Regions from separate parts of the Brevibacillus ginsengisoli genome, predicted to be linked through region 1. Evidence: predicted binding sites of a transcription regulator. Region 1 holds the regulator's gene; the other holds the start of a gene.
The links. The regulator LexA, encoded in region 1, represses DNA repair genes until DNA is damaged. The targets are predictions, from matches to a motif close to CGAACATATGTTCG.
Positions count from the first base shown of each region.

Region 1 (16,397 bases):
TTAATGATGAATTATCTCCTAGCCAGAATCGAAACCTGGAAGGGTTATTTGATTGTAAAGTAATTGACCGTACCCAGTTGATCCTCGATATTTTTGCTGGACGCGCACATTCGCGTGAAGGGAAAATTCAGGTCGAGCTTGCCCAATACAGCTATCTGTTACCTAGACTAGCTGGTCAAGGAAAACAGCTGTCGCGTTTGGGAGGCGGTATTGGTACAAGAGGTCCGGGTGAAACAAAACTGGAAAGTGACCGTCGTCATATTCGCAAACGCATTAGCGAGTTGAAGGCTCAGCTGGATGATGTGGTTCGTACTAGAAACCTACATCGTGAACGGCGGAAAAAGAATCAGGCGTATGAGATTGCTCTTGTCGGGTACACCAATGCAGGCAAATCTACACTTCTGAACCGCTTGACCAACTCCAGCACGTTGCAGGAAAACAAATTGTTTGCGACGCTCGATCCAACGACACGCCAGTTGAATCTGCCAAGTGGTCAGGATGTGTTGCTCACCGATACGGTTGGATTTATTCAAGACTTGCCAACGAGTTTGGTTGCGGCGTTCCGTTCTACATTGGAAGGGGTCAAGGAAGCCGATCTTATTTTGCATGTGGTGGACGTTCACCATCCAGACTTCGAAATTCATATGGAAGTCGTTGATAAGGTGCTCGCAGAACTGAAAGCGCAAGAAATCCCTCAACTCATCGTCTATAACAAAGTGGATTTGGTTCATTCAGGCACCTACATCCCCAACCAATCCGACTCGATCGCCATGTCCGCCCTTCATGACGATGACCTGCAACGGCTTTTGAATCGGATTGAACAGATTGCGCTTCAATCTTTTCATGAAATGGTCCTGCAGGTTCCCGTTGAGCGGGGTGATATTCTCTCGCTACTTCATCGGGCTGGAGTGGAGATGGAACAGGAGTTTGACGAAGACTCGTCCGCTTATCGCATAACAGTCCGCTTAAATCAGGACAATCCGATCTATGGCAAGGTATTTGAGTTTCTGGAGAATAAACCAGAGGTTACACTGGAACCGTGGGAGTAAGATCATCTATCCCAACTATCATTGTTTGGTAAGAAAGGAAGTAATACTAGATGTTTAACCTTTTTACATATGGCAAAGAACTTCAACCAATCGTTGAAGACGTAGAACAACAAGTTGCCACTCGTCATAAAGAAATCGCATCATTGGTGGATTACAACCAATTGCGTGTTCTCCGTTCTTTTCAAAAACATGAAGTAAATGAGTTTCATTTTGCTCCTTCCACTGGTTATGGCTATGACGATATGGGACGATCTACACTAGAATCCATCTACGCTGACGTGTTTGGTGGGGAAGCGGCACTGGTTCGTCCGCATATTATCTCTGGAACGCATGCGATCGCCATCTGTTTATTCGGTTTGCTTCGTCCTGGTGACGAATTGCTCTATATCACTGGGAAACCATACGATACGCTTGAAGAAGTGGTTGGAGTGCGCGGAGAATCCCAGGGCTCTCTTAAGGATTATGGAATTGGATACAACACGGTTCCGCTGACAGCTGAAGGCGAGATTGACTTTGCGGCTGTTCAGAACGCCATAACATCCAAGACAAAAGTAATCGGAATCCAGCGTTCGCGAGGCTATGCTGACCGACCTTCTTTCACTATCGCCAAGATAGAAGGAATGATTCGCTTTGTAAAAGAAATCAATTCGAATCTGATTGTTTTCGTGGATAACTGCTACGGTGAGTTTACGGAAGAAAAAGAACCGTTACACGTCGGAGCAGACATCATGGCGGGATCTCTGATCAAGAATCCGGGTGGTGGTCTTGTAAAAACCGGTGGCTACGTGGTCGGAAAAGAAGAATACGTCCGTTTAGCCTCTTACCGTATGGCTGCACCTGGGATTGGAGCGGAAGGGGGAGCGTCGCTTTATTCGCTTTTAGAGATGTTTCAAGGGTTCTTCTTGGCCCCTCACGTAGTAGGAGAAGCGCTCAAAGGCGCCATATTTTCCTCGGCTATGCTGGAGAGACTCGGATTTAGAACCAATCCGCTTTGGCATGAACCGCGAACTGATTTAATACAATCAATTGAGTTCGGCTCTGCTGATCGCCTGATTGCGTTTTGTCAGGGTATTCAAAAAGCGGCTCCAGTCGATTCTCATGTTAAACCTTTGCCAAGTGAAATGCCAGGTTACGCTGATCCAGTTATTATGGCCGCCGGTACCTTTATCCAAGGAGCAAGTATCGAGTTTTCGGCTGATGGTCCGATTCGCGCGCCTTACCTTGGCTTTGTTCAAGGTGGACTTACCTATTCTCATGTCAAAGTGGGGATTCTTACTGCGTTGGATAATATGCTCACCCAAGGTTTGCTCGAGCTGCCGGCAAAGTAAGTTTCTCTTATGAGGGTATAGGAAAGAAGGCGGCATCTATTGAACATAGAACAGTCAGAAGTAAAAATGCGAATTTTGCAAGCTGCCAAGAAGCTTTTCGCAAGACAAGGCTATGAAGGAACGACCGTACGTCAGATTTGTGAAGCGGCGGGAGTGAATGTTGCCCTGGTCTCGTACCATTTTGGGGGCAAAGAAAAGGTATTTTATACGCTAGTCGATACGTTTTTTAGGACCCAGCAGCTACTTGAACAAATTCAATCCATTGAGAGTCCCGTTGAAGTGATGAAGAAGCTGATCCATGAGGCGATTATGTTTCGTGACAGAGAACCGGAGTTAACGCTTATTTTTCAAAATGAGGTTACCTTGCAAAGCCCGAGAACGAGTGAACTACGGATGTATACCTATCCGCTCTGTCAGTTTATTCGGGACAAGCTGTTGGAAGGGAGAGAACAAGGCGTGTTTTCCTTTCGGTCACTGGATTACACGCTTGTTTTTGTGATGCAGACCATTATGTTTTCAAACTGTCATCCGTTTTTCCAACCCATTCTTTCTGGTGAGATGCGAAGTCAAGAAGAAGCCGTACAAGACACGGTTTCTTTTGTTTTGAGAGGCTTAGGGTGTCCAGTATAAATTGAATGTATCAGGCTATGTGAGTTAAATTACGATTTCTATGTAACATTTCCTAACATAACGTTTGACATATTTCTTCACAGAGCGTATTATAGGAATAGATCAAGTGCACGACATACTTGATAAGACAAGTAAGTAAAGGGGGAGCATCTGATGAGTGATCAGATCCGTCGTAATATGGCTCTCTTCCCGATCGGCATTGTGATGAAGCTTACTGAATTAACTGCTCGGCAAATTCGCTATTATGAGCAGAACGACTTGATTCATCCGGCAAGAACGGAAGGTAAGCAACGTCTATTTTCTTTTAATGATGTAGATACTTTATTAGAGATCAAGTCATTGATTGAAAAAGGCCTAAACATCGCAGGCATTAAACAAGTTATGGATATGAAAGGCGCAGAAGTTGAGGAAACACAGATTACTGAGAAATCTGAAGCGAAGCGCAAAGAAATGTCCGAGAAAGAGCTTCGTCAACTATTGAAGCAACAAATTATGAATCCCGGTGCATCTCGTTTAGGCGAGACCGCACTGATTCGTGGAGAGCTATCACGCTTCTTCCACTAAACTATAAATCATACTGAGAATTGGATGAGGGGGAGATTGTTTTGAGACGTTACACCAAAGAGGACATTATTCGACTGTCGAAGGAAGAAAATGTGAAGTACATCCGTTTGCAATTTACTGACTTGATGGGTGTTATCAAGAATGTAGAGATTCCAGTCTCTCAGCTTGAAAAAGCGCTCGACAATAAAATGATGTTTGACGGTTCTTCCATCGAAGGTTTTGTGCGTATCGAAGAATCTGACATGTATCTGTATCCTGACCTCGACACTTGGGTAGTATTCCCTTGGGGCACTGAGGAAGGCAAAGTAGCTCGTTTGATCTGCGATATCTACATGCCGGACGGTTCTCCATTCGAAGGTGACCCTCGTCAAATTCTTAAAAAAGTAATCAAAGAAGCTGAAGCGCTTGGCTTCACTGACTTCAACGTAGGTCCAGAACCAGAATTCTTCCTCTTCAAATTGGATGAAAAAGGTGAACCTACTCTTGATCTGAACGACCAAGGTGGTTACTTCGACTTCGCTCCACTTGATATGGGTGAAAACTGCCGTCGTGATATCGTATTGACCCTTGAAAAAATGGGCTTCGAAATTGAAGCTTCTCACCATGAAGTTGCACCTGGTCAACACGAAATCGACTTCAAATATGCGAATGCAATCCATGCTGCAGACCAAATCTTGACTTTCAAGCTGGTTGTTAAAACAATCGCTCGTAAACACGGTCTCCATGCTACTTTCATGCCAAAACCATTGTTCGGCGTAAACGGTTCCGGTATGCACGCTCACCAATCCTTGTTCCGCGGCAAAGAAAACGCGTTCTACGAAGAGTCCGACGTGTTGGGCTTGAGTGAAACTGCTAAGCAATACCTCGCGGGTATCCTGCTTCACGCACGTGGTTTTGCTGCGATCACCAATCCATTGGTAAACTCTTACAAGCGTTTGGTTCCAGGTTACGAAGCACCTTGCTACGTTGCTTGGTCCGCGAAAAACCGTTCTCCATTGATCCGTATCCCTGCATCCCGTGGAATGGGTACTCGTATCGAAGTGCGTAACCCAGACCCAGCAGCTAACCCATACCTCGCTTTGGCCGTAATGCTGAAAGCTGGTTTGGACGGTATCAAAAACAAATTGCAAGCACCTCCTGCAATCGATCGCAACATTTATGTGATGGATGAGCAAGAGCGTGAAGAAAACGGAATCGATAGCTTGCCATCCACATTGAAAGAAGCAATCGAGTGCTTGAAAGCTGACCCAGTAATCTGCGAAGCTTTGGGCGAGCACGCTTTGCTCCACTTCATCGAAGCAAAAGAAATCGAATGGGATATGTTCCGCACCCGCGTACACAACTGGGAACGTGAACAATACATGAATACGTATTAAGATAAAAGCTGAAACCCTTACGCCACTTGGCGTGAGGGTTTTTTGTGGTGTTTTTTTAAATATAAATTGTCATCGGCTCGTGGGTCTGGAGGAACTGTACACCCAAAATGCAGCCCAAGCAGTACAAATGAAACGGATTAATGTATACGACTCTTTAGATTCAATCCTGCTCAATGGAGATTTTTGAAACTTTTAGGGTAGAATGACGTAATGATTAGAGAATATTGGATGCTCTAACAGGTAGTTGAATGTTTCTTGAACGAGGAGGTTTTCCATGGAGATCTTATTATGGATTATGATCATTACGTTATTCGGATTAAGCCTTGCTGGAATCTTTTTTCCGGTATTGCCTGATTTAATACTGATGTGGATTGGGTTTCTCTTATATCAGTTTGTTTTGGTTGCACCTGGGGCACCGGGACTTCCACCTTCTTTCTGGTGGGGGATGGGGATCTTAAGTGCGCTTTCTTATGCTGCGGATATACTGGCCAATATGTATTTTGTGAAGCGCTCAGGGGGGTCTCGGTTATCTTCGATAGGGGCTATTGCGGGGGTTATCCTCGGGATCTTTGTATACCCTCCACTCGGAATGATTCTGCTTCCATTTTTATTTGTGATAGCGATTGAGCTGTTCATCCAAAAGCAGTCCATTGAGAAAGCGATCAAAGTTGGATTTGGTTCACTTTTCGCGTTATTAAGCAGTGCGGTAGTTAAGGTATTCATTCAAATTTTGATGATTATCTGGTTCTTCATCGCAAGGTAATAAGCATGGATTAATCATTCACGTTGAAGGGGTGTTTCAATTGAGCGATCTGAAGTTGATTGAGGAGTACAAAACCAACTTGCAAAATTATTCGCTGGATCAACTGAGGCATATATCCGAGCAAGGGGGTTGGTCGCTCGGTCAAATGTACAGCCATGTGATCCTTGTGGCTCTGGAATACCTTGACAACGTGGAAGCATGTGCAGCAGCAAGTGGGGAGCAAACGCTCGGCAAGACGATGGCCGGTGAGAATTTGTACAAGAACGGTGGATTTCCGCCGATTAAAATCAAGTTGCCGGACTTGCCTGAAAACACACCCAGCAATTCGGAAAGTAAAGAGGACCTCTCCGACGGACTCGATCAAGTAAAGCAGAAGATGTTGGAATGGGAAGGAAAAGTGGAAGGCGTGAACTCCAACTATAAAGTTAAACATGATGGCTTCGGCTGGCTGAACGCGAAGGAGTGGTTTGATCTTATTGATATGCATTTCCGCCATCACCTGAGTCAGAAGAGGGAATTGGAACAAAAGCTAGGGTTATAAAATTTAATTCATATTCAACAAAACAGCTCCCCGACTAGCGGTGTTCGCTAAATGGGGAGCTGTTCTTTTGAAACAATGTTCAAACCAGTTTAATTAATGAATGGTACGGTAAACTCCGATGACCTTTCCAAGGACGGAAACGGATTGAAGAATGATTGGTTCCAAAGAGGAGTTTTCTGGCTGTAAACGAAAATGCGTCTTTTCTTTAAAGAATCGTTTTACTGTAGCTTCGTCTTCCTCAGTCATGGCTACCACGATATCGCCGTTGTTTGCAACACTTTGCTGACGGACAATGACATAGTCGCCGTCCAGAATTCCAGCTTCAATCATACTGTTACCGGAAACGCGAAGCATGAACACGTTATCGGACGACACGACATTTTCAGGGAGCGGGAAGTACTCTTCGACCTGCTCGATGGCGGTGATCGGTTGACCGGCTGTTACTTTACCAAGAACGGGAACTCTAACTACACTAAGGTCGAAATCTTCCTGGAATCGGTCGGAATCACCCAGAAGCTCAATCGCCCGTGGCTTGGTCGGGTCACGGCGGATCAACCCTTTTTTCTCCAGACGCGCCAAATGACCGTGAACAGTAGAGCTAGAGGCTAGTCCTACAGCTTCTCCGATTTCTCGAACAGATGGGGGATATCCTTTATCTTTTACTTCTCTACGAATGAATTCAATAATGGCTTGTTGACGATTGGAAAGCTTGGACATTTCCACACCTCGATCCTCGAGTCTTTTACTACATTATACCATGGGATCTTGCGTTCGACAAACATAAGTTCGTTTTTCTAGGACATCTCCTATTAAAAGAAGCGGGGTTCGTTAAAACTTCTGGTTTCTTCGTCTAACCTTACGGTGAAATTTAGCAAATGTTCCAATAGCCAAGTGGTATCCCCCGGAAAGCAACAAATAAAATCTGGAGTAACTCCACTTTTTTGATAAAAATTGAGTTTAGTGGCTATTGACTAGAAGATAACTCCAATTTATACGATGAACCCATTAACATAAAACGAATGGGTTGTTCGATTAATTAATTGAAAACTCGGAATTCTCGATTGCGTTATCGTGGGGTATTGCATCACATATATCATCTCAAAAGGAGGAGTAGTCCAAACCGAATGAATGCAAGGGAGATGGCTCTAGAATCTCTGTTCGGGGAAAATAAATGTAAGCGCTTTCTATAGTGATATCGTCAAGTTTGTTGAGCGAGAGGTATTTCTATAATGTAAAAAGGGGGAAGAACTAGTTATACTAGCCTGTGTTCAAACCATCCGAAGTTACTTCAGTTACAGCCGTAAAACTGTTTGAGATTATCAAGCAGGCAGGTATCCAGGCAGGAGTAGCCAATATGATTAAGGAACCTGTCGAATGGTTCAGGGGGTGGGCATGGGGAATACTGTATTCGAGTATCAGAATTATATCGAATCCAACCCAATACAAGTAAAAGACAACAAGAGAGTTCGGCACCAAAAAAATTAGCACGCTGTTTTTACGCTACACGATAGTCGCTATTCTAGGCAATTTGTCTTTTGCGGGTCGGTCGGTTATTGACGGGATGATCGTAGGAAATCTAGTGGCATCAGAATTAGCGGGTGTTGGTATCGGCTATACCATCATGGTATTGAGTCGCGCGGTCGGTACCCTGATGGCGGCTGGTGCTGGAGCGGTAGTTGCGCTCCGACTAGGGGAAGGAAAAACGGAAGAAGCGAGGAATATTGTAGGACAATCCCTTTGGTTTACCACCATTTTATCAATAGTTATCGCAATATTTGGATTATTAAACAACGAATCATTGATGCTTTTTTTGGAGCGACCGGCGATGCTGTCCCATTTGCTGTATTGCCGGTCATGCTTAGCTTCTTTGTTAGTGTCGATGAACGACCAGCTCGCCACAGGCTTCTCCTCCTTTTCCGTACAACTTACGATGTTTATTGCGATTGTGATCGATAATATTCTGCTTTCGGACTATGGGGGAGAATTACATGTCTTTGCATTTACGATCCAAAATGGATATATCATCAATTATCTTGTGCTCATGGCATTAGGGGCTGTCACAGGAGTTCAGCCGATTATTAGTTATAACTATGGCGCAAAATTATACGGCCGTGTGAGAGAAGCAACGTGGGTGGCGATCCAAATTTGTAAGATCTTGGCGTTTGGACAATAAAGGATATTTAATTTCACATTCCCGCTGGGCGCAATTACCTTGTTGATCTCAGGTTACTTTGAAGCGGTCGAGAAAAACGGTAGATCACTCTGATCGCGATTGGGAGAACGTTTTTATTCCTTCTGCCCCTCATCTATATTTTGCCTCACTATTATGGGGTGGATGGGGTATGGTACGCGGCGCCGCTAGCTGATCTGCCTTCGTTCGTTGTAGCTGCCATTTTTATGATCAGATAATTCAAAAGATTAAGAAGTCCGGAAAACTAATCAGTTAGGAAAGAAATGTATAAATCGACTAAAGGAGGATTACGATGCACACAGATTACGTTTTTCTTAATGGAGAGGTTATTACTGTAGATTGTCAAAATGGGATTGCAGAAGCGGTAGCGGTAAAAGAGAACCGGATCGTCGCAGTTGGCTCAACTGAAGAGATCAAGCAATTCATTGGAGAAAAAACAAGCGTTATTGACCTTCAAGGAAGAAGTCTGCTTCCTGGTTTTATCGACTCTCATTTGCATATTCTTGCTTATGGAATCGACAAATTAGGTGTAAGCTGCAAAGAGCCCCACATTCAATCTCTGCAAGATATCTTGAATGATTTGCGCGCCAAAGCCTTGGAGCTGTCAAAAGGAAAGTGTGTGAGAGCGTGGGGGTTCAATGAATCAAAAATAATCGAACAACGGTACCCTACCCGTGACGAATTGGACGAAATTTCAACCGAACATCCGATCATTGTCGTTCGCGCATGCAATCATATCTCAGCGGTCAATTCCAAAGCGCTAGAGATGCTTGGTATCACCAAAGATACACCTAATCCCAAGGGAGGCATTATTGAACGGGATGATCAGGGGGAGGCCACAGGACGTTTGTTTGAAAACGCTCATTTTCAAGCGACCAAAGCGTTTCCTTTTTCTGAAGAGGATCTTCGTCGCGCTTTGGCGATGGCGTCTGCCGACTATGTATCAGCGGGCATTACGAGTGTGCATGATGCCGGAACCAATGATTCTGACAGTTTCAGAGTGATGCAACAAGCAGCGCGCAGCGGTTTGGTCAAGGTGAGAATCTATGCGATGGTGTGTGCGATGGACAATCCGGAAGAGTTTATCAAAAACATGATGGCAGCTGGAATTACAACCGGTGTTGGAGATGAACGGTTCAAAATTGGGCCTGCCAAGCTGTTTACGGACGGCAGTAGCAGCGGTCCAACCATTGCCACAAGAAAGCCGTATACCAGCAACCCTGAGGATTACGGAATCCTATACTATACGCAGGAAGAAGTGAATCGCATTTTGGGTGAGGCGCATCAAAAAGGCTTTCAAATAACAGCTCACGCTCAGGGAGATCGGGCTATCGAAATGGTGCTGAATTGTATCGAGGAAGCCATGACGAAATATCCTTCTTCCAATGCCCGTCATCGTATTGAACACGCAGGGGTTACAGAACCTGACTTGCTTGCCAGAATGAAAAAGCTTGGCGTAGTTCCCATTCCTAATCCGCCATTCTTTTATGAGTACGGTGACGGATACATCAAAAACTACGGAGATCGCGTCAACCACATGTATCCACTGCGTGATTTCTTTGATAACGAAGTCATAGCGGCTGCTGGTTCGGATAGCCCTGTAACTGATTATCGTCCACTTTTTGGTATCCATGTAGCCGTTAACCGTAAAAGTAAACAAGGGACTGAAGTCGGGGGAAATCAGAGAGTCAGCGTGATGGAGGCCATTCGAGCCTATACGTGGAACGGCGCTTACGCCAGCTTTGAAGAAGATATAAAAGGAAGCATTGAAGTTGGAAAGTTGGCCGACTTGGTCGTATTAGATGGCAGCATTATGCGAAGTGACCTCACTTCGATCGCTGATCTGTCGGTTGAGATGACCATGATTAATGGTGAGTTGGTGTATCAAGCCGCCAAATTGAATCAAGAGAAAATAACGGAAGTCTAAAGTCTCTTTTTATGTTGCATATTTTTGGGGGGAATTCGCCTTGATAAGGAAAAGAATCTCACTTAATTTCCAAGTGATCGTCATTCTTACTCTTCTGCTAGTTCTCCCGATTTCAGGGATCGGATTCTATCTGTTCTCCAAGCTAGAACAGGATCTGCTCAGCATCGGAGGCGAGCAGATTGTCAGTTCAAGTCATTCTGTTAACCATCTGCTGGAGAAAACCGGAAGTGACTTGTTGGATCTCGTTACTCCGAACTCCCACTGGAGTGACTTTCGGAACGCGGTTTCTAAAAAAGACAGCAACTGGATTAAAGAGAATATCAACATTGCAAAAGGAAACCTAACGGGAATTAACTTTGTTATCACTTCTGACCTTGATGGAAACATTCTTTCACAGACAGACGCAATCGACGGTTTTACCAGCTCCGTGCCGATGAATATGACGGAACGAATGAAAAAGGAAGCCAAATTTAATGGGATTATCCCAGTCAAAAACGGGCTAGCAATGATTGCAGCCTCAAGCATTACAGATGAATCGGGAGCGGCGACTCCAGTCGGATGGCTTATCTATGGTCGACATTTGGACAAGGAAACATTGATCGAAATGAAAGAGACATTGCAGGTTGATGTCGCCCTAATGACAGAGGATCAGTCCTTCTTGACGACAGATGCAACCATAACCCAGGCGACACTCAAGCCGTATCTGGCGAGCGTGATTGCCGGAACAACCGATCTGCAAAAAGTTTTTGCACAATACAACGGTGTGGACAAAGCACAGATGTATTCGCCTGTTCACGATCTCACCGGAAAGCCAATCGGCGTTATGGCGGTCACACAATCGTTATCAGCCACAACAAAAGTAAAACAAGAACTTAAAACAGGGGCGTTCATCTCCGGCTTTGTCATTTTACTGTCCTTTATCCTATTGAATATCGCGATTCGGAAACGTGTTGTTACTTCCATTAAGCAACTGGTCAAAATTCTGGACGGTATGGCACATGGAAATCTGCATACACAAGTGGATGAACGGTTGGTGAAACGAAGAGATGAAATAGGGACTTTGTTTCAGTCACTCTCTGTGATGCTCGGGAGTATGCGGAGTCTATTGCGTAACGTCAACGTAACCGCGACAGAACACGCTACTCATGTAGCTTCGTCAGCTGTGCAACTGGCTTCTACGGCAGAGCAGACATCAGGTGCTACGGAGCAGATTGCGCTTGCGATCAAGGAAATTGCCAGCGGTTCTGACAAACTGATCCAGGAAGCAACTCATTCGACTGCCTTGCTGGACGAAATGAACGAAGGAATTCAAAAAATTACGGATACCCTGTCCATTGTTAACGAATCATCCACGCTCACTACCCGTGAGGCCATCCAAGGCGGAAAAGTAGTAGAGGACGCGGTACATCAAATGGAAGCGGTGAATGATTCCTTCCAGAGTCTGATGAGTTTGATCCGTAACGTGGAAGATAGTTCTAAGGAGATTGACAAGATCATCCGCTTTATTACGGATATTGCCAGTCAAACGAATTTGCTTGCACTTAATGCGACAATTGAAGCAGCAAGGGCCGGGGAACATGGAAAAGGATTTGCGGTGGTGGCGGATGAGATACGAAAACTTGCCGAACAAACCCAGGTTTCTTCTAATCAGATCAAGCAGATTGTGCAACTGATCCAACAGCATTCTTCTTCATCGACAAAGGCCATGGATCAAGTGTACTCGGAGACTTCCAAAGGTTTAATGGCTTTTCGGGATGTAGGCGGTATTTTTGAACGAGTATTGGAAGCTGTTCATAGGGTACAGGAGCAAACCGATTTGGCAAATACAGCATCGACTACCCTTTCTCATTCATCGGAAAAAGTGGCCATAGCGGTATCCAACACAACGAGCTTTGCAAATGAGTCGGTGGGGAAAACCCGTACCGTTGCCGCATTAGGTGAAGAACAATTGGACGCGATGAAAGAAATTTTTTCTTCATCGGAACGGTTGAAACGTACAGCGAATGAACTACAAGTTGTTTTGCAAAATGTTAGACTTGAGGAACAGTAATTTTGAAGGTCTTAAAATATCCCATTTGTGTTAACAGCCATAGTGTCATTCTTGGTTGTCTGCGCAGATGGGATATTTATTTTGGGGGGATGATGTTTTTTCTTGACATGAACATTTGTTCGCATTATGATAGAAACAAGAGATGGGAACAAATGTTTGGGGGTAATGTCATGACGAATACAACACTTTACTATCAACCAATCCGGAAACTTGACGATAAACCGAAGACGAAAGAAAAACTCGGGATTACTCGAGGACAAGCTGCCATACTAATTTTTGTTGCTGGTGCTTTGTTCCTTTTTCTTAGTGGAGTCTTTACTACTGAAGTTAAAGCGGATGAGACAACCTATCAGATCATCACGGTACAAGAGGGAGATAATTTGTGGAAGATTGCACAGTCTACCGTGCATTCACCTGATACGGATCTGAGAGATTTGGTAGAAGAGATCATGGCGTTGAATCATTTAACGGATGAAACGCTTTACCCGGGACAGAATTTACAAATCCCAGGTAGAACGAACAAGTGATTTTATCATCTCAATGCTTCATCCCATTCTTTTGTTATGCTATAATGGAAGGATATCGCTATCAGATAGTTCATTTAGGTAACTGAAAGTGTGGGAAGGAGGGCTATCATGGTATCAGATGAAGAAATCAAACGAATAAACGAATTAGCGAAGAAATCCAAGGAAACAGGGTTAAATGAAGAGGAAAAGCAAGAACAGCATGAATTGCGCCAGAAATACATTCAAGCTGTACGCTCTTCTCTCAGAGCCAATCTTGAATCCATCCGTTACGTTGAGGACCTGGAGGAAGAACAAAATCAGGGCCCTAAACATTAATGATAAAGCAGGTTTAATGGTAACACTACAGCTATGAGCACCCGAATACTTGATTTGGGTGCTTTTTCTGTCGTGTTGTCTTTGTTTGAACCGAGAAGTATTGGAGGTCCTTTATAGATGAACTGGTTAGCTGTTGCAATTGGTGGAGCGATCGGCAGTATGCTACGATATCTGTTATCCCTCACTTTAAATCAAACAAGTTGGCCGTATGGAACGTGGTTCACTAATCTTCTAGGCTCGTTTCTCATTGGATTCATCTTTGTCTGGGGACGAGAAAAGGGGCTGCTTCCACCGGTGGTCTATACGTTATTGGTGACTGGTATGATGGGCGGGTTTACAACCTTCTCGTCTTTCTCATTAGAAGTTGTACAGTATTTACAAACAGGAGAATGGGAACGCGCATTCTTGTATGTGTTAGCAAGTGTAGGTCTCGGTCTGTGTGCTGTATATCTAGGCCTTGTTGTTGGCCGCCAGTTTCTTTCATAGAACAATCATTCTAAGAGAATTTGATTTTCAATAAAGGGGGAATCACTTTGTCTATTCGTCATTCCGCTTATGAATCTGAGCAACAGTACCTGGATAAAACCATGCAGGTGATCGAGAAAGAAATCTCACAATTCAAGGAAGACATCCGTGAGGCGACGGATGATTACGTGAAACAGGTTGTGAACTCCAACAAGGCGCGCGAACTTCGACATTTGGAGAACGCTCGCTCTAAACCATACTTTGGACGAATTGATTTTTTGAAAGATGAAACCTATGACGTTGATCGGGTGTATATCGGTAAGCGCGGGATTGTGAAAAGCGATAACTTTGATACGGTCGTAGTTGACTGGAGGGCACCTATTTCTAGTCTTTACTATTCCGGTGAGAGTCAGAACGCATTTTATCGAATACCCAATGGGATTGTCCGTGGTGAAGTTCAGTTAAAGCGCAATTTTGCCATTGAGGATGGTCAGATTAAAGGAATCTTCGACGGGGCTCTTAAAGAAGTAATCGATCGCGAGGTAGGAGACCCAGAAGAATATCTGAACGAAGGATATATTGACGAGTTTTTAGCATCCACCTTGAATGAGACGAATGATGGCAGACTGAAAGATATTGTTGCAACGATTCAATCGGAACAAAATGATATCATCCGCGCGCTAAAAGATCGCCCAGTGATCGTTCAAGGGGTAGCGGGTAGTGGAAAGACCACAATTGCTCTGCATCGGCTCTCGTACTTAATTTATAATTATCAGGATACGCTGGCTTCCAAGAAATTCATGGTGTTCGCACCGAATAAACTCTTCTTGAATTACATATCTGAGGTATTGCCGGAATTGGGAGTTGAAGACGTGCAACAATCAACGTTCCTGGATTGGGCGGCCAAATTGATTAAAGCCGATTTGCCAAAAGGGTGGAGAATCATGGATCCAAACAAGCCGCTTCTTCTCTTTTTTGGTGAGCAACTCAAAAAGGAAACGGATCGTTATCATGAGTGGCGCCGGGAGCAAGAGATTGTAAGGCGACGTATGCATTTCAAAGGTTCACTGGCATGCAAACAAGCGCTGGAGAACTACATTCCATACTTGATTAACGAGCGCATTCAGTTTAAGAGTTTACGATTTATGTACAACAAAACACAAGAGTCGTTCGGGCTGGATGGTACTGCGATCAAACAGCTGTTCACAGAGCAATATGCGAATCTCCCGCTCAAAAACCGCATGATCGCTCTTCGAAAGCACTTGAAACAAGAGATTAGCAAGCAGTTCTACACCCATCTGCGTGAAAGAAAAATAGATTTGGATAAGAACGGGCTGGCCAAATTCGAAGGTAAAATCGAACAGATTATCGACAAGTACTTAAAGGATTGGCCATCCTTTGAAGTATTTGCTTTGTATCAATCCCTGATGAGTGAGGAAGAGTTGCTTCGTGCGTTGGTTCCTGAGGAAATTACAGAGGAGATGATCTCGGATATTGCTTCTTCAACACGGCAAATTTTTGCCGAGAATCGAATAGAAGCTGAAGATTTGGCTCCAATTCTTTATCTAAAGGATAAAGTTGAAGGTCTTGATCAGAATCCCCAGTTTGATCATGCTGTAGTGGACGAAGCGCAGGACTTAAGCCCAATGGAAATCGCTATGATCTCGCGGATGACGAAGATGACTTCTGTTACGATTGTGGGAGATATTGCACAAGGAATACACAGTTATCGCGGGTTACATACGTGGGATGATCTGATTTCGGGAATATTTGCCGGTCGTCAGGTTGAGTTTTATAAATTGGAACAGAGCTATCGCTCCACCATCGAAATTATGAGATGGGCGAACCTTGTGCTCGCTAAAGTGGATCGCTTGGAAGGGACTCAGGCAGTTCCGGTGCTTCGAAATGGCAAAGAACCTGAGCTAATTCGAGTCAGATCGGACAAAAATAATGCATTGGAACGAGAACTTGGGGCCAAGGTTAAGGAGCTGCTTGAAGAGAAGTTCGTCTCCATAGCCATTGTTACGAAGACAGTAGAGGCGAGCAAACAAGTGTATAAGCGTTTAAAAAAGGATATTCCCGAGCTGGTATTGCTCTCAGCCAAAGATCAAGAGTATCCTGGCGGAATCAGTGTGGTTCCTGCCTTTTTAACCAAAGGCTTGCAATTTGATTGCGTACTGATTGCTGATGTCGATGCAGAGATGTATCAAGCCAATGAAGAGGACGCTAAGCTTCTTTATGTAGCGATGACGCGACCGGTGCATCGGTTATCCTTATTTGTAGGAAGTGATGCGAATTTGTCGCCATTGCTTAAGGAAAAAGAAGAGGTTCTAAAAGCATAGGAAAAAAAGAAAACGTGGAGTGACAATCTCCACGTTTTTTTATCAATTTGTGTGCAGCTTTGGGCCAGCCGTAGGATTAGTGATCCCCGTGGTTCCCTTTGCTTGGGTTTGTAATCACATAGCCTTCTTGTGGAGTGTACAAGTAGTCAATGACCACTCCATCAAGGAATTCTTCACCTTGTTCAAGAATGATGTCGATTTCTTTGTCTGTACTCACCACAACGTCTTTCTCGGTTGGCTTGTCTAAAGCCATTCCATAATGTGCGTGATTACCGTGTTTATGTCCAACGTAGACACGGATTTTCAATTCTTTATCTTCTTCTTGCGCC
Region 1 is NZ_JBNJQR010000006.1:193,177-209,573, forward strand. Features, by position in the region: gene hflX (GTPase HflX) at 1-1,049, shown strand, start outside; gene ACQCN2_RS14240 (methionine gamma-lyase family protein) at 1,100-2,377, shown strand; gene ACQCN2_RS14245 (TetR family transcriptional regulator) at 2,417-3,007, shown strand; gene ACQCN2_RS14250 (MerR family transcriptional regulator) at 3,161-3,571, shown strand; gene glnA (type I glutamate--ammonia ligase) at 3,613-4,947, shown strand; gene ACQCN2_RS14260 (DUF456 domain-containing protein) at 5,222-5,710, shown strand; gene ACQCN2_RS14265 (DinB family protein) at 5,742-6,251, shown strand; gene lexA (transcriptional repressor LexA) at 6,345-6,968, opposite strand; gene ACQCN2_RS14275 (aldehyde dehydrogenase family protein) at 7,516-7,701, shown strand; gene ACQCN2_RS14280 (MATE family efflux transporter) at 7,768-8,424, shown strand; gene ACQCN2_RS14285 (amidohydrolase) at 8,735-10,369, shown strand; gene ACQCN2_RS14290 (methyl-accepting chemotaxis protein) at 10,410-12,419, shown strand; gene yneA (cell division suppressor protein YneA) at 12,590-12,946, shown strand; gene ACQCN2_RS14300 (DUF896 domain-containing protein) at 13,055-13,261, shown strand; gene crcB (fluoride efflux transporter CrcB) at 13,379-13,747, shown strand; gene ACQCN2_RS14310 (HelD family protein) at 13,795-16,068, shown strand; gene ACQCN2_RS14315 (iron-sulfur cluster assembly accessory protein) at 16,145-16,397, opposite strand, start outside.

Region 2 (16,397 bases), on a different contig from region 1:
CTTTCCTCTTACCAACGCCCAGAAGCGTGTGGTAAAAGAGATCTTGGATGACATGCAAGCCGATTACTCCATGAATCGTTTGTTGCAGGGGGACGTTGGTTCAGGGAAGACGGTTGTCGCCGCCATCGCCTTATATGCGGCCGTCAAAGCTGGGTATCAGGGAGCCTTGATGGTTCCTACAGAAATTCTTGCGGAACAACATTTGCATTCATTGAAGTCGCTATTGGAGCCGATGGGCTTGCAGATTGCGCTTTTATCCGGGTCGCTTACCGCTAAAAAACGACGCGAGATTCTAGCTTCTCTGCAAATGGGCTTGATCGATGTGGTGGTGGGGACCCACGCCTTGATTCAAGAAGACGTCTTCTTCCATCGTCTGGGTCTGGTGATTACAGACGAGCAGCACCGTTTTGGAGTGGAACAGCGTCGTATTCTGCGCAACAAAGGATTAACTCCTGACGTTCTTTTCATGACAGCGACTCCGATCCCGCGTACCTTGGCGATTACGGCGTTCGGCGATATGGACGTCTCCACGATTGACGAGATGCCCGCCGGCCGCAAGCCAATTGAGACCAAGTGGGTGAAGCATGAGCAGTTCCACCGCGTGCTGGAAGAATTGCGCCGGGAGCTGATCAATGGAAGACAAGCCTACGTGATCTGCCCGCTTATCGAGGAATCCGACAAGCTGGATGTACAGAACGCCATTGACGTCCACTTTCAACTCTCTACCTACTTCCATGAATACAAGGTGGGCTTGATGCATGGACGTCTGCCTGCCAAGGAAAAAGATGAAGTGATGCAATCTTTCGCCGCCAATGAATCGCAAATTCTTGTCTCCACCACAGTGGTTGAGGTCGGTGTGAATGTTCCCAACGCTACCTTCATGGTCGTCAATGATGCGGAACGGTTCGGATTAGCTCAGCTGCACCAGCTGCGCGGTCGGGTAGGACGAGGTGCCGATCAGTCTTATTGTGTGTTGATTGCTGATCCCAAGTCTGAAGTAGGCAAGGAACGGATGCGTGTCATGTGCGAGACCAACGACGGATTCGAGCTGTCCCAACGCGACCTGGAATTGCGTGGGCCGGGTGATTTCTTCGGCACCAAGCAGAGCGGTTTGCCCGAGTTCAAGGTAGCCGATTTGCTCAGTGACTATAAAGCTCTTGAAGTTGCCCGTCAGGAAACGGCTCGCCTGGTCGCTGACGCTAACTTCTGGCAGGATGAGCGCTATACGAGCCTACGGGAGTATTTGCGCGAACAAGGTGTGCTTGAGGGTACGGTGTTTGATTAGGATAAAATGAAAAAAGCGAAACTTGAAGATAATTCAAGGTTCGCTTTTTTGTTCTTGGAAAGTGAACTTGCTTTACACAGGTAAAGTGAGTTCACTTTCTTTCGATTTGCGTAAGCCCGTGTTCAACATTTCGTCAAACTTGTCCGATGATTTGTGATCTTTTGTACAGAGAAGCAAGTCTTCTGGAAGATTTAGTGGTACACTGAGAATCGACTAGGAACAGAATGGGAAAGGAAGAAAGACATGACAAATTTGTTGAAAAGGTTAACGTACAAGGAAGATGGCCTTTCAGCCTTCCAGATTATTTCATTCATTGCCATTATTGGTGTAATTCTTACCCTTGTGGTTCCAGCTGCTACATGGTTATCCAAGGACTACAGCCCGGAAAAACAACGAGCCAACGCCATTCAGATATCGGAGGCCGCCAAAACCTATGTGCTGACACATGGCTATAAATCTGATGCGCATGAGGTAGTCACTGTTCACTATTTCGATTCGGCTTCTAAAACGGTAAAAGATACGCCTTTAGAAGCTAATACCTATATGCTGATCTCCTTGAAAGACCTTCGCTCAAGTGGTAGCTTCGCAGCCGTAAAAGACCCGAAAACTGGCGAGGAATACGATCAGGAGAAGACGCTGATCTATGTGCAAGAGGGCGCCAAGCACGATATTTCTCTCTGGATCACTCTTGCTTCTGGCTCTACTCTTTACTTTGATAAAATGCGCTATGAAGATGTGCTGGACGGAGATGCGAAAGTCAGTCAATAAAACGGTTATGACCGTTTTATTGACCGCCATGCGGTCACATTGATTTTTATGAAAAACGTCGAGACTTTTTTCACAGAAAAAACGGTTTGGAGCGGCATGAGAATGATCGTGCAAGCTCCGAACCGTTTTTTATATTAATATCGGAAAGTATAATTGCTTTACACTGGTAAAGTAATTATACTTATCCATTTGCGCAAGCCCGTTGAGAAAAGATTTCGTCCGCTTGCAGCCTCCTTGGAAGTGAAGCCCAGAGAACGAACGGAGAAAGGGATCCGAACCGCCACCCAACCCCGAAGGGGCGCGAAGCGTTTGGCGGTCCCCCTTTCGGAGGTAGTGAGCGGACTATTTATCATCTATGCGAACTTCCACAGAGCGAAAAGGGACGAAGTCTTTTCTCATTCCCCCCCCGGTTTCCCTTCCACGTAAATCCACTTGCCATCCGGGCTACTCCCGATCACTCTGTTCGTCGCTGTGGAGATCCGCTTGATTTTCGCTGTATCCGCATCAAAGAGGTACAGCCCTTCTTGAGGGAACGCTTTGGTGGTTGAATATGATTGGACACTACTTACCAACTGATGGGTATTGCCAAGCCATATCTCATAAGGGTTATCACCCGAAATTAACCGGCTTCCCTGATACAAGCCTCCATTGGCGTATAGTTGATACTTTCCATCGTCAGATGCGGTATAGCCTGACCAGACATCAGAGGGAATCGGCGGCTTCCATTGGCTAATCTGCCGAGTTTGCCAATCGTACTGATAGCGAATCTCCTCGTTCTTGTTAGGTACTAGCATCCTGGTTGTGACCGTTTGGCCATTGTCATAGAAGGAAACTCCTATTTCTGCTGTCGTTACCTCGCTGAATGCCACCTCGCCTTTTAGCGCTGCAGGATATCGTTTCTGCTTTCCTGTTGCCAATTCGTACACGATTAGATCGTAATCCTTGGTCTGTTCCTTGGTTCCGACCGCCAGGAAGAGATGCGTACGGTTCTTGCTGAAGTTGCCTCCATGAACGAATCCGTTTATTTTAATCGGTACAGCTGTCGGGCTAGCTGGCACGGTAACACTGGAGTCAGGTTTGGCGTAAAAAAATCCCCGTGTATCCGCGATAAATTCACCATCTCCCCAGTAACGCGTCATTAACTCCATCGGATAGTAAATGGTCTGTCGGTTTTGAAGATCATATAAGGCGTACAAATATGGATAATTGGCGTCACATTCGCAGTATTGGGTATAGCGCTTCAGCATGAAATAACGGGGATCAAGATTAACCGCTGCTGTGTCGATAAAGTACGGCTGCGTCAATGCGCCTACGTGCTTCTCTTGCTGACCATCTGAGGAGATCATCCATAGGTCTTCTGGTTGTTCGATAAGCGCCGTAAATTGAGGTGTTTCCGCTAATGGTTTGTTGTTCTTCGTTAGGGCGCCTTGGGGGGTAATCAGGTATTGCGACATTCCGTAGTCTGAGGTGCGAGGAATGCTTTTTGCAGGTACTTCTACCTTGAGATGAAGCTGTCTGTCACTCGTCCATTGATAGGTAAAGCTAGGATGGACGACAGGTGCGTTCGTTTGGTCTTTTTTTGCTGTGTTAGTCTCAATGCTTCTCTCCACTGACGCACGGTCCATTGGTTCACGGAAGAACAAGGTGTAGGTTTGGGGATAAGGGCCCACAGTCGTGTTGATGGGTGAGTGGAGTCTAGGTTCTTCATCCAGCTGGATGACGACAGCCTCGGTCATTTTGTCGTACGCATAGGGGACTTCCGTGACTGCCTTCGTGGTTTTTTCGGAAGGTGCTTTTGCCAGGCAGACCTCCGTTTGCGTTTGTGTTTGAATCTGTTTATTGACAGGAGCAATCTGCGCAGGTGTTTCTGGCGATTTAACCACCGATTGTTCCAGGATCGTACTGCATCCGGTTAACCCAATCAACAGAATCGGAATGGCGATTGGCTTCCAAAGAGGTATGGCCATATTACTCAAGCTCCCTTACGTAATCAACTACTCCTTATACGATGTGGGGTTCTTGTTCGTTTCGACTTTTGTATAAAAATTCCATTCATTGTGGGGTATAAATAAGAACACTTGTTTGGTATAATAAGAACAGATGTTCCTGCTTAACGAATGATGTTCTTGTTTTGTAAAAAATACACGTTGTCTAAGTGGACATTGACGAAAGAGGGGTGGCTGAATTGCAACGTGATCAGGGCAAGCGGGTGATCTTTCTTGTCGATATGCAAAGCTTTTACGCCAGTGTAGAGAAGGCGGCCAATCCGTTCATTCGCGACAAACCGATCGTGGTAGCGGGGGATCCCGAGCGACGCAGCGGAGTGGTATTGGCGGCATGTCCGCTGGCCAAAGCCTATGGGGTAACCACAGCGGAAGCGCTCTGGCAGGCGCAGCAAAAATGCAGACAGCTCGTCGTGGTCAAGCCGCGCATGGAGATGTACATTCGTGTTTCGCTGCAAATCACGCAGATTTTTGAAGCATTCACTGATTTGGTGGAGCCCTATTCCATAGATGAACAATTCCTCGATGTAACAGGGAGCACCTCGTTGTTCGGGGAACCTTGGCAGATTGCCGAGCAGATTCGGGAGAGAGTCTGGCTGGAGACAGGCGTTGTATGCCGTGTCGGGATTGGCGAGAACAAGGTGTTAGCCAAAATGGCTTGTGATAACTTCGCCAAGAAACAGGAAGCGGGTATCTTTTGGCTTCGTAAAGAAGAGTTGGCCGATACATTATGGAAGCTTCCAATTGAGAAGCTGCTTGGCGTAGGCTCGCGGATGAAGCGCCATTTTCACCGGATGGGGATTTACCGAATTGAACAGATGGCGACCCTTTCGTTGCCGGTGTTAACCAAGCGTTGGGGACTGAATGGGGAAGTCTTGTGGCTTACCGCGAACGGAATCGACAATTCGCCTGTATCACCCAAGACCCATGACCAGCAAAAGGGAATCGGTCATCATATGACGCTGCCACGGGATTACCATACGGCAAAAGATTGCAAAGTCGTCCTGCTCGAGTTATGTGAAGAAGTATGTCGGCGGGCTCGAAGCAAGCATCTGATGGGGCATGTCGCCTCGGTTGGATGCAGGGGAGCTGATTTTGATACCCCCACAGGTTTTTGGCGGCAGATGAAGCTTGCGGAACCCACCAACGATGCCATGACCTTATACGAAGCGGTTTGCCGATTGTTCGAGCGTCACTGGGAGGGTAGTCCTGTTCGCAGTGTGGGGGTGCATCTTGGGCAGCTGGAGCCAGATGATGCCGTCCAGCTTAGTTTGTTTGACAACAAAGTCAAACAGCGGTCATTGGCCTATGTCATGGACGGTATTCGTGTCAAATACGGAAACGATGCGATTGTGCGCGCAGTATCCTTACTGGATTCCGGTCAGGCCAAGCAACGGGCCAAGAAGATTGGGGGTCACTATAAATAATGGAGACAATCAACTCACCAGGCTCCGTACAAGAACAATTGCGTGAATGCATCTTGTTTGGCATTCTGTTTAAGGCGGCGATGGCTGATTTGAACGTGATTCACCAATTGCCGTTGAGGCTGTCGTACCATCATTTATTGGAGAATTTATCGCGTTGGGCCGAGAAACAGCATCTGCGCTTGAAGAGGAGTTTGCGTCAGAACGGGTGCGAGCTGCTCACGAGCCGTAAAGAGAACCACCTGTATTGTGTAAAGGTGAACGACCATGGCTATCAGCGTGAAAGCTTCTACTCAATTGAACTGTTGAAAGCCGAATGCCAACAACGTGTACGAACTTGGATTTTAGCCAGTAACGAAAAAAGCTACCTTGACTAAATTTGGTCTTGGTAGCTTTTGGAATGTAAAGGAGGTTACGACCTTACTCCCGTTATATGATCTATTGGAATCCACTCAATCTCACCGTCATTTTCCAGTTTGATTCTACGCGCTTGGGAGTCAATCCACTTCACTACCCCCTCGAAGCTGCACGTCATTCCTCGTTGCTCTTTTACATGTCTCCACCACGTGATGGTCACAGCGTAGTCGTGACGCGCCGAGTCCATCACTTGGAAGTGAATCGATTCCATTTCTTGTTCATCAAGGATTGGCTGCACAACTAGCTTTTGATCCTCTTGGAGTTGTAATATCGCTTCCCTGTGCTCTGGCAGTACGAATCGACTTGCGGTAAAAAGATTGTCTTTCTTTGAGGCCATTTGAATGTCTCCCTTCGTTCCTAGGCTTCCAACAGGGCAGTTCCTGATTAATAAGAACATACGTTTGTATTATATGCGAACAGGAGGGGAACATGCAACCTCTGAGGGAATTAGGGGGAGAATACAGGTGTTAACGAAGATAAGAGGTGTAGAGTATGCATCATATCCAATTGCTAGAAGTTACATTAACGATTCTTACGATTGTTGCCATCTGGTTTGCGATCACGAATTTTGGCAACGTCAAAAGAGTCCTGATTGGTCGTCCGATGCGAACCAAAGAATTAGAAGCGCAACACACCAAACTATTTTGGATGCTAGCACTCCCGATTTTGTCAGCTGATCTATATTCTTCGGTTGCATACGGACCGGAATCTGGGATGACGGAACTGGCTGGACTTGGAGAAACAGCCAAATGGATCATCCTTCCGATCACGATTTCAACGCTGGTTCTTTTAGCGATCCTGATCACTTCGTATATTATGGGAGTAACCGCTTACCCGAATGGAGGGGGAGCGTACGCTATTGCCAAAGACAATTTTGGAAGCCCATTACCATCCCTAATCGCTTCCAGTTCCTTACTCGTGGATTACATACTAACGGTCGCAGTATCCGTATCAGCCGCTGTTGACGCGATTGCCTCAGCTTATCCCATATTGGCTCCTTATGAGACAGTGCTTGCGTTAGTAAGTGTCGTCCTATTGGTCGTGGTCAATTTACGCGGGGTAACAGAATCGGCCAATGTATTCGCATGGCCAACCTTGGCTTTTATGGCGTGTATGATCCTGTTGATCGCTACGGGTTTTAAGGATGAGTTTACGCATGGGTTTGTTCAACCAACAACTCCTCCGCTTGGAACGATTTCGGGGTCGCTCACAACTTTATTGATCCTAAAAGCATTCAGCTCCGCTTGTTCAGCTCTCACAGGAATCGAGACAATTTCGAATGCCGTACCCATTTTTCGTGAACCCCAACAAAAAAGTGCGATCAAAACGTACATCGCCTTAGGGACAATCACCGGAATTACGTTAATGGGGTTTGCTTATCACCTCTATGTCAAGGGGATTTCTGTCAATCCGAGTAACACCATGCTGTCTCAACTGGCTGAAGGGTACTATGGACACGGAATCTTCTATCAAATTCTGATTTGGTTAACCTTCATCGTCCTGATTTTAGCGGCGAATTCCACGTTTACGGGTTTTTCTCAACTATCAGCCATTGTGGCTCTTGATGGGTATCTTCCTCGATCGCTTACAAATCGGGGAGATCGACTGGGATATTCGAACGGTATTATTGTCCTTGCCGGATTGGCTTCTTTATTGATTGCGGCGTTCCATGCTCAGACGAACGCTTTGATTCCTCTGTATGCTATTGGGGTATTCGTATCTTTTACGGTTGCTCAGATTGGGCTGTTAAAGCGCTGGAAGCGGGTTAAGGGAGCAAAGTGGAAGCTGAAATTCTTCATGAACATGATAGGAGCGATCGTAACTTCTGTCGTTGCCGTTATTTTTGCGGTAACCAAATTTATGGATGGGGCATGGATTGTGTTAATTGTCCTTCCGGTGTTTGTTATTTTCTCAATGACAGTCCGCAAACATTATGATCAGATTGCCGCTGAACTAAGAATTGATCCCTCCATCATTCGTCCCGTTGCTCATCATGTCATTACCATTGTACTGGTGTCAGGAATCCATCGAGTGGTAAACAATACCCTGTCATTTGCGAAGAGTCTCGGTACCGACGTGATTGCTGTCTACATCGGACATAACGATGAATCCATTGAGAAGATGGAGAAAAAATGGGAGGAGTGGGGTACTCCATGCAGACTCGTCACGTTAAAAAGTCCATACCGCTCCCTATTGGGTCCGCTCTCCAGATTTATTCATGCGGTAGAGGCGAAGGAAGGTCGGTCTAACCATGTTCATATTGTTTTGCCGCAGTTTATTCCCCGTAAATGGTGGCATAACCTTTTGCATAACCAAAGTGCGCTGTTGCTTCGAGCGTGGCTGTTAAAAAATAAAGATGTCATCATTACGACAGTTCCATATCATCTTCATAAGTAAAAAGCGAAGGTGAAATTGCAAGAAAGAAAGGATAAGAAAGCGATAGCGCTGTTTGCAATGAACAGAAACGAAGAAACGGCAAAAATTCAGGTGAATTTGCACGAAAATGCTTTTTGCAAGAAAATCGCTTTGGCTGTATTGTAGAACGGTATAACATTTGGAATCATTAAAGGGGATCATTTATGCAAGCACAACAAATGGGCGTTATCTTGACGAAACACGCCGAGTTTATGACCGCCAAGCGCTGGACCGAGTTTATTGAACAGCTAGAGAGCAAGGGGTTGTACGTGGTAATTGAAACAGAGTCTAACGGGAAGTGTCTGAGCCCATTGGGAGGATTAATGCCTCTACCAGGCAAAAACGAAACATTTAACGTTAGGACGGCTGGGGAACTAGAGAACCAAGGATTATCCATTGGTCACCATGTTCTCGCAAAACAACCGGAAGCCAAACAAACGACTGCGAACCAAGAATAATCCAAGAGCTCTTTCCGTCAAGGGAAAGAGCGTTGTTGTTTCTAAGGATCTTTATCTCATTTCCATGCCTAAGCGGCGAATTCGAACATCGTAAACGACGGAAACCTCCATTTTAGGAAAATCTTCATTCCAATGGTGATTGACCCAATAATCCTGATAATGGTAGGCGTGCATGATCGAGCCCAATTTAAGAACGTCCGTTTTGTACTCCTTTTGCAGCTTTATCAGTAGACTTTTTGCTCGGCGATCCAGCTCCTCCTTAATTAGCTTTTGATAAATGGGAATGAGATCCTCATCCTTCAGATTTGTGTGATAGGTTGTTTCCATAATATCTCCTTGGAGTTTACACAAATAGCTAACCTTATGCCCGCCTCTGGCATTAGGAGTGTGTTCCACATTTACTTTCGTTTTCACCACTTTGGGATGAAAGGCCAGGTATTCGCCCTTCTTCCCTTGGATGGGAACGACAATATTTCCGCCTCGTTTTTTTTCTGACAGCTGAAGAAGAACCCAAGAAAGAGTATCCGGCAGAACACCCACTAATTTATCACCTTTAAAAACCGCGATTCCTTTCCAAGCCACATCGTTTTTAGTGGCCTCCATATAATTAAGAAAAGGCTCCAAGCGACTGCTGGAGGATTGGATATAGAAGTTTCCCAAGGTTTGATCGGGAATAATTTGCAGCTTCGATCCGCTTTCAATCATATCCATCACATACGCAATCGGAATTTGAGAGATCTTTGGTTGAATCTCTAACAAATGGGATGCTTTCCCTTTTACGACGATAGGCCATAGCAGTCTTCGCATTTGGGGGTTACGGCGAAACCCGTCAATGATATCCGTCAAACCTTTTCGAGCCACATCCTCACTAACAGCTACCACACGGGTATGCCCAAGAAAAATCCTTTGATTGAGTCGATTTTGCAGATTATTGGCCGCATCAATGACTGTCTTTCCCGTTGAGCTCATCACTCGTACAGTGTCTCCACCTTTTCCTCCGCCTGTTCCTCCACTACCCGCAATTTTAGTAGGGATGGGGATTTGTACAGTAATTTTGTAAAGCTTCGGGTTCTCCTCAGACATATCAATCGCAATAGCGAGTAAAGACGTACGTTCTTCGAGTTCTCTTCGATCCCAACAACCTGCAAGGATAAACGAGCAGAGTAACAGCAAGAACCAGAAGCGCAAGTGACCCCTAAACTTCATCATTGGTTTCCTCCATTCTCGGTCGCTTGGTCGATTTTCCTCTGATGATCGAGACGAGAAGATATAGGGAGGGAATAACGAGCGAAACAATTAATCCCAAATAGCCCAAGGTATTCATCACCTTAAAGAGCTCCGTGATGTTCTGCGGCTGCAACGATATATAAAACAAAGGGATAAAAAGAAAAAACCCTGCGTACCGCTGGAACCGGATGCCTTTCCCTAATAGTTGTCGCAACCCATAAATAAAACAATAATAGAAGTTTGCGATGGTAGTGAAAACAGCGGCTACCCAAACGCCCAAAAACGCGGATTCCAATCGCTCGAGGATCAAACCTGGAACCTTTGTGGTTTTGACAATTTCCAATGTAGGCCAGGTGACCTTTTGCAATTCCTCATCTCCAAAAACGACAATGCCTGCGACAACAACTAAGGTGTAAACCATGATGGATAACCCAATTCCCCACAAACCTGTTTTGACTTTTTTGGCGCCGGGAAGGGCAAACGCGTAAAAGATCAGCATAATTTCATACCCTTGATAGGAGAAGGACGTTTCCAGACTTCCTTTTAGTACTTGTTGCCAGCTGACGTTGGAAAGCGGCAGAAGGTTGTTCCAATCCGCTTTTTGAAAGGAAGCAATGGCGATGAGCAAGATCGGAAAAAGGATCACGAGAAACAACAGCTCATTGACGCGAGCGACGACATCCAAATCATGCAAGCAGAGGAAAAATGCAAGCAGGAACATCGCGATAATAATCGCTTCTAGCGGTGTATCTCGTAAGACGGCGGTAACGACAACCTCGCCAAAAACGCGTGATGTCATCGCGGTAATCACGTACATATACGCAAGAAAAAACAGGATCCAGGGAAGACCCAGCCATTTGCCGATTCGATTATTTCTCCGATCGGTTCCCCAGATGAGCGGACTGAATTGAACCAAGGTTAACCTAGGAAATCGATCACTTAACTTGGCGATAGCCACTGAAGAAAGCATGGCGACCAGTCCGCCCAAAATAGGAGAGAGCCAGCCATTTTGCTGGAGAATCTGCGTAGAAGTGCGCGGCAGAGTTAGAACCCCGACACCAATCAATGTACTGTAGATCATGGTGGTCAGCTGCCAGTTCGTATATCCGGCAGAGGTCAGTCTATTCTTCATTCGGATTCCCCCAATTCTGACGAGAGGGATCGGGCGAATTAAACATACGAGGACGTACCTTCATCCACTTAAACGGCGCGCGAAAAACATAATCACGCATGCTGGACAGATCCACTGGACTTAGCGGAGACATATAAGGAACACCAAATGATGTGAGGGCAGATAAGTGAATGGCAATAAGAATCAAGAAGGACATAATTCCGTATAGACCGAACATACCCGCCAGAATCATCATGGGAAAACGAAGCATGCGAACTGAGATGGCCGCGCTGTAACTAGGGGAGGCGAATGAACCAATCGTGGTCAAAGCCACAATAATCACCATGATTGGACTGACTAGGCCGGCTTGTACCGCTGCTTGTCCAACAACCAACGCGCCAACGATCCCGATGGTCGGACCAATTGGCCCCGGTAATCGAATGCTGGCTTCTCGCAATATTTCAATGGCAATTTCCATAATGAAGGCTTCAATAATCGATGGAAAGGGCACAGTGGCACGCCCCGCAGCCATCGCAATGACGAGGCGCGAAGGAATCATCTCCGGATGGAAGGAACTAAAGGCAATGTAGAAAGAAGGCATTAACAAAGCGATAGCCATACTAATAAGCCGAATGATCCGTACAAAGGTCGAGATGAGGAACCGTTCATAATAATCTTCAGGGCTTTGATAAAACTGGTTAAAGATAGCGGGAGCAACCAAGACGAAAGGCGTGCCATCGACTATAATGGCTACTTTGCCTTCCAGTAAATTAGCGACTACTTTATCCGGACGCTCCGTTGTTTGAAGCTGAGGGAAGGGGGACCAAGCATAATCTTGAATCATTTGTTCGATATAACCGCTCTCCAAAACCCCGTCAATTTGGATGGATTGAATACGTTGAATGATTTCCTGGACGATGTGGAGGGGAGCCACGCCTTCAATGTAAACTACGTTGAGGGCAGTATTGGTGCGCTCCCCGATTGAAAACAAGCGAACACGCAGAGAAGGGTCTTTCAGCCGTTTACGGATGAGGGACACGTTATCAACAATCGATTCATTAAAGCCATCACGAGGGCCGCGAACGACAGATTCTGTGCTGGGCTCTTCAATGGACCGTTTGGCATATTTAATTGTACCGCACAAGGTTGCTTCGACTTGCCCCTCGATAAAGAGAACCGCGTCCCCTGACAGAAGATCCGTGATGACATGGCGCAAATCGTTCGATTTCTTGAGGTTATGCATCGCGGGATCAAATCGATCGTTATAGGGGGACGCCAAATATTCAATAATGAATTGATTAATCGTCATTTTATCTACCATGGTATCAAGAAATACCAAAGCGGCATGTACTCCGGTATCAACAGGCCCGATGATGAAGTGGCGGACAATCAGATCGTCTGAAGAGCCCATATAACGATGAATATCCGCAATATTCGCATCGACAGAAGGAGAAAGTGGGGAAGTAGGAACTTTATCCAGCCTCTTCTTGGTATGTCCTTTGAGAAAATCTTCTCGCCGATTTGCTTTACGCTGCTGCCATTTCTGCCAAACGCCCTTCATCTGAATACCCCTTGTCCTGAACTTTTGGTATGAATAGGGTATCCAAATTCCCTAAAAATACCCACCTGCTTTTCCGTTTCCCTTAAAAATGCTTGCAATAAGAACCTGTTTTTATTAACATCTAATTAGATGATCATCTAAATAACAAGCAGTTCTAATGAGTTCATTTCTGAACGGGAGGGCAATATGGGAGAATCAATTAGGGAAAGTGAACGAATGATATTTACGACTGTAAGGCCAGAGGACATCTCTAAACTTATGGATATACATAACTCCAATCCTTTTTATAATCTTGTGTCCACAGGGAAGTTAGAGGTCACACAGGAAGAAATTGAAGAGGACTTAAATTGCAATACGGAGTTTTCAGATTCTTACTCGATTCTTCTGATTGAGAAAAATTCAGGGGAACTCATCGGACACAGTCAATTCATCACCTGCAATCCGCGAGATAACAAACCGTGGCTGGGGCTAATCATCACGCATAAGGATCAACAAGGGAAGGGATATGCCCGTGAATTTATTGAAGTGCTTGTCAGCTGGTTAGAAGATCGCGGATTTGATGAGTTACACCTGGCCGTTCTGGAGAAAAATGAAAAGGTCCTTCCTTTTTACCACCAGCTTGGTTTTGCTTATTATGAAACAAGGGTCACTGAAAAATATGGGCCTGCTCGATGTCTGAAGCGAGTTTTCAAAGGATCCTCGAAGTAAACTGCAACTTTTTCAAAAATGGTTCGTAACTATTAGTGGATAAAAGATAGGCGAATTGAAGGGGGATATTCGGATGATCATCACAACAACAAATACTTTAGAAGGTAAAGAAGTGGAAGGATATCTAGGAATCGTAAGCGGCGAAGTTATTCTTGGGGCCAATGTGGTCCGAGATTTCTTGGCTGGAATTACGGACATCATCGGTGGCCGAAGCGGGGCGTATGAAAGCAAGCTTCAAGAAGGAAGACAGCTGGCAATTAGCGAGATGACAGACCGCGCGCGTGAACTCGGGGCTAACGCCGTAATTGGTGTCGATTTGGATTTCGAAACGATTCGTGAAGGCATGATGATGGTGATTGCTACTGGAACCGCTGTTAAAGTAAAATAACCAAACTTGCTAGCGAGTACCTAAGTATTGCGCAAAGAATGAGGATAACCTACCTAATGGACTAAGAGTCCAATAACTCAGGAGGTGGGTTATGATTAAAAGCTGGTTGGCTACAGGCACTTCAATTCTTTGCGCAGCTGTATTGTTGGTCGGATGCGGGTACAACGCGGCAGGACCCAACAATGCTGGTACGAAAGGCTACGGAACCAAAAGCTATAACGGTGGATATGGCGGCTCAGCCACTAGACCATTAAGTAGCACCAGCTACGGCGCATCTGATACCACCACCTACGGAACCCCAGGATTAGGGGGATTAACCACCCCGCCGAGTGCCGGAACAGCCTATACGAATCGGTATGGGTATAGCGGTTACTCTGGAACGATGGGAACTTATGGGACCAGTGGATTTACCGGAACCGGAACCTATGGAAGAAGTGGAAACATGGGGATTGGTAATAACTATGGAGGTCCTACAGACTATATTGGGACAAATGGAGTTTACGGGACCAATATGCAAACCAGGTCAACTGGAATGGACGGCCTTAGTGGACATTCCCAATACGGTGCGGGTCAACAAGCTGGTATGATCAACGGAGTGTCCAGCCATCTAGAAAAACAATTACGCCAAGCGGGTATTACTGGTGTGAAGGTTTTAGCTATTGGTGACACGATTGTCCTGGGAGAACAGCCAAGACAAGCGCCAACGCGATCTACTGGACCAAACACGGGAACAGACCTGTCCAAGGCGGTTAATCAGATGAAGAGCCTCGTTGGTGGTGGCGGAAGAATCCTAACCGTATCCAGTCCGCAAGCCATTCAGGCAATGGAACGAGTCAAGTCACAGCTGAACAGCGCGACAGATGTGAAGAAAAATCAAACCATCTCCAAAGATTTTGCAACCATTGTAAATAGCGCAGTCCCTCATACTGGAGGAAGTCGCTAACTCAAAGCAGAGCAGATGTCTGACCTAGACAGCTGCTCTTTTATTTATTGTTACGGAATTGCTCGAGCCGATCCTTAGCCAGAGTGGGGTCCATATTCACTTGAAACAAGATGGATAGATGGTGGGTGGATGGAAGCTGCAAACGTGCCGCATGATAGAGCTTGGGTCTTTCCGATTTTATAATGGCCATAATTTCAGAAGTTGGTGGAATCATCGATTTGACGCGTAACAGGCTGTTCAAAAAATAAATAAAGTTATGAATGGATTCCTTGCTGGAATCGTCTGAGTCGTTCGTTAAGAAATCCGCGAGGCCCTTGAGAATGACTTTCTTTGTTTCGGCTGGATCAGTGTGGGAGTGAAAAGAAAACATTGAGCCGTTCACCTACTCAAGACAAAGTGAGGTATCATTTACCTGATCGTACGTTTAGTTCCATCATACATAGGGAGGGGGGGATAAATCTACCAAAAAATGAAAAGTGCTCCCCGATCAATAGGGAGCACAAGTTTTTAGCGATCATTATTGGCACTGTTGCCGTTGCGAATATTGCGGTTTTGATCATTTGTATTAAGCGTCTTCCCGCGATTTTTCCCTGAATCTTTGGAGTTGTTGTTTTTGCTGGACATGTTAAGATCACCTCCTCTATCCAATCGGTAGGGTATCCAATTTTCGCGTATGTACACCTCTTCTAATGAACTTCAGGAAAAATTGACACAAACTATTCAAAATTAGTTGCGAAAATAGTACTAATTTCACCTTGCTTAAACCTGTTCATTCAAAATAAGCTTATCAAATAGATGGTTTAATTAGGAAAAATGAGACGGCTACCATGTTTGGAAGAGGGGGGACAAGGAGAAATTGGCAATTTCGATGGAGATAGAGGCAAGAAGAGCTTTCTTTCGGTTGCAGTTTTCCCCGCCCATCCAAGCGGAGATGACGATTGTTCGAGTGAAGGGACAAACAATTGAAACCGGGAACTCTTCCATACTCATAGAGGATCTGAGCGCAGGAGGTCTTCGCTTTCTTTCAAATTTGAAAATTCCTGTAACAGAGCATATCATTCTGGAGTTTCAAATCACCTTAATGGGTCAATCCATTAGACTCCTTGGATATGTTGTGTGGGTTAAACCGGAAACAGAGGGTATACCAGCTTACGGGGTACGCTTTACGATTGACGAAAACAAGCATGTGCAGCTGACACAGCTATTAAATGCCATAGCTCTTCGGCAAAGAAAAAATATTCCTCTTCCCCAAACCCCAGTTTACTCTGGTTCGTTTGACGAGTATTTTCAGGAAGAATAAAGAAAAGCATCCTCTATTGGGGATGCTTTTCTCGTCATACACTATTGGCGAATTCTTTTATACGATTGGTAGCGGTCGTCGGATCCATGTCGATAAGGAACAACATTTTTAAATGGCTTGTGGAAGTAACGCTGCGTCTAGTCGCTTGATAAAGTTTGGGTTTCTGGCATTTGATCAAGCTCATAATCTCCGTGGTGGGAGGAATAACCAGTTTAACCCGAAGCAAACCATTTAAGTAAGCAATTAGTTGCTTAATCGCAGAAGGATGGTCTTCATCTGGCACATGATCCAATACATCTAGTAAGTCTTTTAACATTTGTTTTTTGGTATCTTTTACACTGCTGTTGAGGTCGATAATCGTAGACACCCCCTGTCCATGCTTCTTCCAA
Region 2 is NZ_JBNJQR010000003.1:401,057-417,453, forward strand. Features, by position in the region: gene recG (ATP-dependent DNA helicase RecG) at 1-1,285, shown strand, start outside; gene ACQCN2_RS09100 (type II secretion system protein) at 1,529-2,053, shown strand; gene ACQCN2_RS09105 (hypothetical protein) at 2,449-4,020, opposite strand; gene dinB (DNA polymerase IV) at 4,239-5,483, shown strand; gene ACQCN2_RS09115 (YhjD family protein) at 5,483-5,857, shown strand; gene ACQCN2_RS09120 (YolD-like family protein) at 5,893-6,234, opposite strand; gene ACQCN2_RS09125 (APC family permease) at 6,390-8,294, shown strand; gene ACQCN2_RS09130 (hypothetical protein) at 8,477-8,770, shown strand; gene ACQCN2_RS09135 (Ger(x)C family spore germination protein) at 8,822-9,979, opposite strand; gene ACQCN2_RS09140 (GerAB/ArcD/ProY family transporter) at 9,966-11,129, opposite strand; gene ACQCN2_RS09145 (spore germination protein) at 11,119-12,669, opposite strand; gene ACQCN2_RS09150 (GNAT family N-acetyltransferase) at 12,856-13,377, shown strand; gene ACQCN2_RS09155 (YbjQ family protein) at 13,451-13,765, shown strand; gene ACQCN2_RS09160 (hypothetical protein) at 13,857-14,708, shown strand; gene ACQCN2_RS09165 (hypothetical protein) at 14,749-15,078, opposite strand; gene ACQCN2_RS09170 (PilZ domain-containing protein) at 15,565-16,008, shown strand; gene ACQCN2_RS09175 (hypothetical protein) at 16,043-16,375, opposite strand.
Region 2: the regulator LexA is predicted to act here: its motif matches at 6,288-6,301, upstream of ACQCN2_RS09120 (YolD-like family protein).